Linked DNA regions of Actinospica robiniae DSM 44927. The protein of the gene in region 1 interacts with the protein of each later gene in a pairwise test. Links are inferred from orthologs where the notes say so. Each region holds a gene or a part of one and is shown in the gene's direction. Other genes may lie near its edges. The genes, in order: pheT and secD.

Region 1 (3,448 bases):
CGAGGGGATCGGCATGGCCGACCTCAAGGGCACCCTGGACCACTTCGTGAAGGCCATGTTCGGCGAGGACATCGCCACCCGGCTGCGGCCGAACTACTTCCCGTTCACCGAGCCGAGCGCCGAGCTGGACCTGCAGTGCTTCGTGTGCCACGGCTCGTCCGTGGGCGACCCGGACAACCCCTGCCGCACCTGCTCGTCCGAGGGCTGGATCGAGCTCGGCGGCTGCGGCGTGGTCAACCCGCGGGTGCTGGTCTCGGTCGGCATCGACCCCGAGCGCTACAGCGGCTTCGCCTTCGGCATCGGCCTTGAGCGGACCCTGATGTTCCGCCACGGCATCACCGACATGCACGACATCGTCGAGGGTGACATCCGCTTCACCCTCCCGTTCGGAGTGGAAATCTGATGCGCGTCCCTGTTTCCTGGCTGCGCGAGTACGTCGACCTGCCCGAGTCGCTGACCGGCCGCGAGCTGGCCGAGCGCCTCGTCCCGGCCGGCTTCGAGGTCGAGACCGTGCACGAGTCCGGCGTGGGCCTGACCGGCCCGCTGGTGGTCGGGCAGGTGCTCGAGATCGAGGAGCTCACCGCGTTCAAGAAGCCGATCCGCTACTGCCAGGTGCAGGTCGGACCGGAGGCGGCGGACGTGCGCGGCATCGTCTGCGGCGCGCGCAACTTCAAGGTCGGCGACAAGATCGTGGCCGCGCTGCCCGGCGCGGTGCTGCCCGGCGACTTCAAGATCGCCGCGCGCAAGACCTACGACCACGTCTCCGACGGCATGATCTGCTCGGCCCGCGAGCTCGGCCTCGGCGAGGACCACGACGGCATCATCGTGCTGCCGGCCGACGTCCAGGTCGGCGCGGACGCGATCGAGCTGCTCGGCATCCGCGACGAGGTGCTCGACATCGCGGTGACCACGGACCGCGGCTACTGCCTGTCCATGCGCGGCATGGCCCGGGAGGCCGCGATCGTCTTCGGCCGCTCGCTGCGCGACCCGGCCCTGCTCGACACCCCGGCGCCGACCCGGGGCGGCTACCCGGTGGTGCTGGCCGACCCGCTCGGCTGCGACCGCTTCGTCGCGCGCGCCGTGCGCGGGATCGACCCGCTGGCCCCCACCCCGCTGTGGATGCAGCGGCGCATCCAGCTCTCCGGCATGCGCCCGATCTCGCTGATCGTGGACATCGCCAACTACGTGATGCTCGAGATCGGCCAGCCGCTGCACACCTACGACCTGCGCCGGCTGACCGGCCCGATCACGGTGCGGCGGGCGGCTGCGGGGGAGAAGCTCGAGACCCTCGACGACGCCGAGCGGGCGCTGGACCAGGACGACCTGCTGATCACCGACGAGACCGGGCCGATCGGCCTGGCCGGGGTGATGGGCGGGGCGTCCACCGAGGTGCACACCGGCACCGTGGACGTGCTGATCGAGGCCGCGCACTTCGACGCGGGCTCGATCTCGCGCACCGCCCGCCGGCACAAGCTGCCGTCCGAGGCCTCGCGCCGGTTCGAGCGCACGGTGGACCCGAACGCGGCCGCCGCGGCGGCCCAGCGCGCGGTGGACCTGCTCGTGCTGCTCGGCCACGGCGAGGCGGACCCGGAGGTCACCGTGGCCTCCACCCAGCAGCGCCCGGCCGCGCCGATCCTGATCGACGCGGGCCTGCCCGGCCGCGTCGCCGGGCTCGCCTACCCGCGCGAGGCGGTGGTGCGCCGGCTGCAGGAGGTGGGCTGCACCGTCGAGGGCGCGGACCAGCTGAGCGTGACCCCGCCGTCCTGGCGGCCGGACCTGACCGACCCGAACGACCTGGCCGAAGAGGTCATCCGGCTCGAGGGCTACGACCGGATCCCGATGAAGCTGCCGGTCGCTCCGCGCGGCCGCGGCCTGTCGCTGCGCCAGCGGCTGCACCGCCGGGTTGGCCGTGCGCTCGCCGACTCCGGCTTCGTCGAGGTGCTCAACTACCCGTTCGTCGGCGACGCCGAGCTGGACGCGATGGGCGTGCCCGCGGACGACGCCCGCCGCACCGCGCTGAGCCTGGCCAACCCGATCTCGGACGAGCAGCCGTACCTGCGCACGACACTGCTGCCGGGCCTGTTCGCCACGTTGCGGCGCAACGTCGGCCGCGGCTTCCACGACGTGGCCCTGTTCGAGACCGGCCTGGTCTACCAGCCGCGTCCGGACGCTTCGGCCCCGCCGCGGCTGTCGGTCGAGCGCCGCCCCTCGGACGAGGAGCTCGCGGTGCTCGAGGCCTCGCTGCCGGACCAGCCGCGGCACGTCGCCGCGGTGCTCGTCGGCGCCCGCGAGAACGCCGGCTGGTGGGGCGAGGGCCGGGCCGCGAGCTGGGCCGACGCGGTCGAGGCGGCGCGGACGGTGGCGGCCGCGTGCGGCGCGGAGCTGACGGTGGATCAGGCGCAGTACGAGCCCTGGCACCCCGGCCGCTGCGCCGTGCTCTCGATCGACGAGCGGATCGTCGGCTACGCGGGCGAACTGCACCCGAAGGCGCTCGAGGCGCTCGGCCTGCCGCCGCGCACCTGCGCGATGGAGCTGAACCTGGACGCGCTCGTCCCCGCCGACGACGTGCCGGTGAGCCCGGAGCAGGTCTCCGCGTTCCCGCCCGCCACGGTGGACGTCGCCCTGGTGGTCTCCCGCGAGGTGCCGGCCGCGGACGTCGAGTCGGCGCTGGTCGCCGGCGCCGGCCCGCTGCTCGAGGCGATCCGGCTGTTCGACGTCTACGAGGGCGATCGGGTCGAGGAGGGTTCGAAGTCGCTGGCGTTCTCGCTGCGGCTGCGCGCCTCGGACCGCACCCTCAAGGCCGACGAGGTCGCCGCCGTGCGCGAGGCCGCCGTGGCCTCGGCCACCCGGCACTCGGGCGCGGTGCTGCGCGGCTGACGCGCTCCCGCACGGCGGAAAACCGGTTGCCCGGGCCCTCGCGGCCCGGGCACCATCGTCTGCGTACCTGTTTCCGGCTCGAGGAGCTCCGTAGTGCTGATTCGTGGGTCGTGTCGCTACCCGATCATGACGACCACCCATGGAGCCCTCCTTGTTCGCCGTATCCGCACGTTCCTTCCTCAAGGCGACCGGCCTCTCGCTCGCCTTCCACGCTGAGCCGCTGTTCGACGGCGTCGGCCTGACCCTGGCGCCGGGCGACCGGGTCGCCCTGGTCGGCCCGAACGGGGTCGGCAAGTCCTCGCTGCTCAAGGTCCTGGCCGGCCGCTTGTCCGCGATCGCGGGCCGGGTCGAGTACGGGCCGGATGCCCGCGTCGGCTATTTCTTCCAGCAGGTTCCCGATCCGGGCCAGAGCGTCGGCGCGTTCCTGCGCGAGCCGTTGGCCGAGCTCTTCGCGGCCGAGGCGCGGCTGCACGAACTCGAACGCGGGATCGAGAGCGGCCGGTTGTCGCTGCTCGACGAGTACGGCACGTTGCTCGAACGCTTCGAGACGCTCGGCGGCTGGACCGCGCGA
Region 2 (3,302 bases), 3.6 Mb from region 1 along the record:
TGTTCATGACCAGCCGCGGCCGCAAGAAGCAGGCCGCCCAGGCCCAAGCCATGCAGCACGCTCTCGTCCCCGGAGCCGAGGTGCGCACCATCGGCGGCCTCGTCGGTGCGGTCGCCGAGATGACCGACGAGTACGTCGTCATCGAGACCACTCCCGGGGTGAAGCTCAAGTTCACCAAGCAGGCCATCGCCGGCGTGGTCCAGCCGGCCAATCCCGACGCCCTGGTCGACGGCGAGGAACTCACCCCGGAGGAGGCGGACGCCCTCGCGGCCGAGCAGGCCGAGCAGACCGAGCAGACCGCGACCGCCGAGACCGAGTCCGAGCCCGAAGACGCCAAGGACCAGCAGAAGGTCGGCTGACGCCTCCCGCCCGCCGGGGGGACCGGCCGCCCGGCCCGGGGGAACCGTCCCGAGCCCGGCGCCGTCTCTGACTCGGGCGTACGCGGCACACCGGCAGTGAGCGTGGCCAAGGCTCCCGGCGCTTCCCTCCACGGGACGTCGGGCGTCCCGGTCCGCATGTCAATTACCGAGGAGAAGGAACGTGGCTGCGAAAAAGGCCAGGAGCAAGAAGTACTCCGGCCTGCTCTCCACCCGGGCCAGGGGGGCGGCGGACAAGCGGCCGTGGCGACCGCTGGCAGCCCTGGCTGTGGTGCTCATCGCCCTGTACGCGACGATGCTCGGCGTTCACGCCACGCACCCGCGGCTCGCGATCGACCTGGCCGGCGGCACCAGCGCGGTGTTCACCGCGGAGACGGACAAGAAGACCACTCCGGCGGCCTCCGAGATGGACCAGGCCGTGAGCATCATGCAGGAGCGCGTCAACGGTTACGGCGTCAGCGAGGCGACGGTCACCAAGGAGGGGTCCGACACGATCGACGTCGAGATCCCCGGCCAGTACTCGCAGGACACCGTCAACTCCATCGGCGCGACCGCCCACCTGTACTTCCGCGAGGTGCTCGCCGAAGGCGCGGGTGTGCCCACACCCACCACCAGCCCCACCCCGACCGCGACCGGCAGCTCCGCCCCGAGCAGCACGGCCAGCCCGTCCACCGGGGCCACGGCCAAGGCCGGCGCCTCCGCCTCGGCGAGCTCCACCGCCAGCGAGAAGGCCACCAGCCAGTCCGAGTCCGGCACGGTCAAGGCCGACGCGGCCAGCACCTCCGCCTCGCCTGACACCTCCACCTCGTCCGCGGCCGGCTCGAGCGCGTCCCCCGCGGCCAGCTCGAGCGCCACCCCGGACGCGAGCTCCTCGGCCAGCGCCGCGGCCCAGGCCCAGCAGGAGCAGGCCATCAGCCAGTACGAGGCGCTCAACTGCTCGAACAACGCGATGGTCAAGAACGTCGGCGCGGTCAAGCCCACCGACTTCCTCGCCACCTGCGGCCTCGACAAGAACAAGTACCTGCTCGGCCCGTCGATCATCGACGGCAAGGACGTCACCAGCGCCCTCGCCACCCAGACCGTCGGCAGCGGCGGCATCCCGACCGGCGCCTGGGAAGTCGACCTGTCCTTCGACGCCAAGGGCAAGTCCGAGTTCGCCACCGAGACCACCAAGCTCTACCAGGAGACGCAGGACACCACCGGCCAGTCCGGCACCGGCCAGTTCGCCATCACGCTCGACGGCGTCGTGCAGTCCGCCCCGGTCGTGCAGGGCGCGATCACCGGCGGCACCGCGACCATCAACGGCTCGGTGTTCACCCAGTCCACCGCCAAGCAGCTGGCCACCACGCTCGCCTACGGCTCGCTCCCGCTGAACTTCCAGCAGAGCCAGGTCTCGATCGTCTCCCCGACCCTCGGCAGCTCCGAGCTCGACGGCGGTCTGATCGCCGGCGGCATCGGCCTGTTGCTGGTGTTCCTGTACGTCATCATGTACTACCGCGGTCTGTCGGTCGCGGCCATCTCCAGCCTCGTCGTCGCCGCGGCCCTGACCTACGCGCTGGCGTGCCTGTTCGGCCCGCTGATGGGCTTCACGCTCTCGCTGCCCGGCGTCGCCGGTCTGATCGTGGCCATCGGTATCACGGCGGACTCGTTCGTCGTCTTCTTCGAACGGTTGCGAGACGAGCTGCGGGAGGGCAGATCGGTGCGCTCCGCGGTGCGCCACGCCTGGCAGCGCGCCCGCCGCACGGTGATAGCGTCCGACATGGTCACCCTGATCGCCGCCGTCGTGCTCTACCTGCTCACGGTCGGCTCGGTGCAGGGCTTCGCGTTCACCCTGGGCCTGTCCACGGTGATCGACCTCGTGGTGATCTTCATGTTCACCGTCCCGATGGTCACGCTCTTCTCCCGCACCGACTTCTTCGGCAACGGCCACCGCTGGTCCGGCCTGGACCCGGAGAGCCTGGGCCGGGCCCGGCAGAACTACCGGTCCGGTTCCGGCTCGCGCGGCCGGATGACCATCGCCGAGCGCCGCCGGCTGGCGGAGGCCGAGGCGGCCGAGGCGCAGGACTCGGACGAATCCAACCAGCAGAGCGTGGAGGCCTGATGTCCCGGCTGAACAACTTCAGCACGCTCGGCAACCGGCTCTACAGCGGCGAGACCACGGTCGACGTCATCGGCCGGCGCAAGCGCTGGTTCGCCTCGTTCGGCGTCGTCCTGCTGATCGCGCTGGTCGGACTGGGTGTGCGCGGTCTGCACTTCAGCGTCGACTTCACCGGCGGCTCGGTGCTCACCGTGCCGAGCCAGACGCTCACCACCTCGCAGGCCACCTCCGTCGCCATCGCCCACGGCGTGAGCGCGCCGGTGGTCCAGGAGGAGACCATCACCACCGGCGGCGCCGGCCGCCAGATCGAGGTGACCACGCCGACGATCCAGGGCGGCACGGAGAACACGCTCAAGGACGCCCTGGCCAGCGCGGCCGGGATCGACCCGAACAAGATCACCGTGCAGCAGGTCGGCGCCAGCTGGGGCCACGAGGTGTCCAAGGACGCCATCGAGGCGCTGATCGTCTTCCTCGTCGCGGTGACGATCTATCTGGCGCTCTTCTTCGAGTGGCAGATGGCCGTCTCCGCGCTGGTCTCGCTGCTGAACGTGGTCGTGATCACCGGCGGCGTCTACGCGTGGTCGGGCCTGACCGTCTCCCCGGCCACCGTGACCGGCTTCCTGACGATCCTCGGTTACGCGATCTACGACGCGGTCGTGGTGTTCGACAAGATCAAGGAGAACCGCCGGCTGTACGTGGACACGGACCGGATGGGATACGCGAAGGCGGCGAACCTGGCCGTCAACCAGACCCTGATGCGTTCGATGAACACCTCGCTGATCGCGGTCATCCCGGTCGTCGCGCTGATGGTCGGCGGCATCCTGTCC

The links.
Region 2: the proteins of pheT (region 1) and secD interact in binary tests that used the Escherichia coli proteins (3 or more experiments, as listed by UniProt). The link is inferred for Actinospica robiniae DSM 44927 from one-to-one orthologs.

The regions. Positions count from the first base shown.
Region 1 is NZ_KI632511.1:7,804,278-7,807,725, forward strand. Bases 3-3,139 are described here. They hold pheT (phenylalanine--tRNA ligase subunit beta), read left to right. Parts: upstream 3-402; coding sequence 403-2,877; downstream 2,878-3,139. Other genes in these bases: pheS (phenylalanine--tRNA ligase subunit alpha), read left to right, coding at 3-403; ACTRO_RS33715 (ABC-F family ATP-binding cassette domain-containing protein), read left to right, coding at 3,029-3,139. In the rest of the region: more of pheS, read left to right, coding at 1-2; more of ACTRO_RS33715, read left to right, coding at 3,140-3,448.
Region 2 is NZ_KI632511.1:4,192,642-4,195,943, reverse strand. The notes cover bases 19-3,009. They hold secD (protein translocase subunit SecD), read left to right. Parts: upstream 19-540; coding sequence 541-2,478; downstream 2,479-3,009. Other genes in these bases: secF (protein translocase subunit SecF), read left to right, coding at 2,478-3,009; yajC (preprotein translocase subunit YajC), read left to right, coding at 19-359. In the rest of the region: more of yajC, read left to right, coding at 1-18; more of secF, read left to right, coding at 3,010-3,302. UniProt on the Escherichia coli protein: Part of the Sec protein translocase complex. Interacts with the SecYEG preprotein conducting channel. SecDF uses the proton motive force (PMF) to complete protein translocation after the ATP-dependent function of SecA.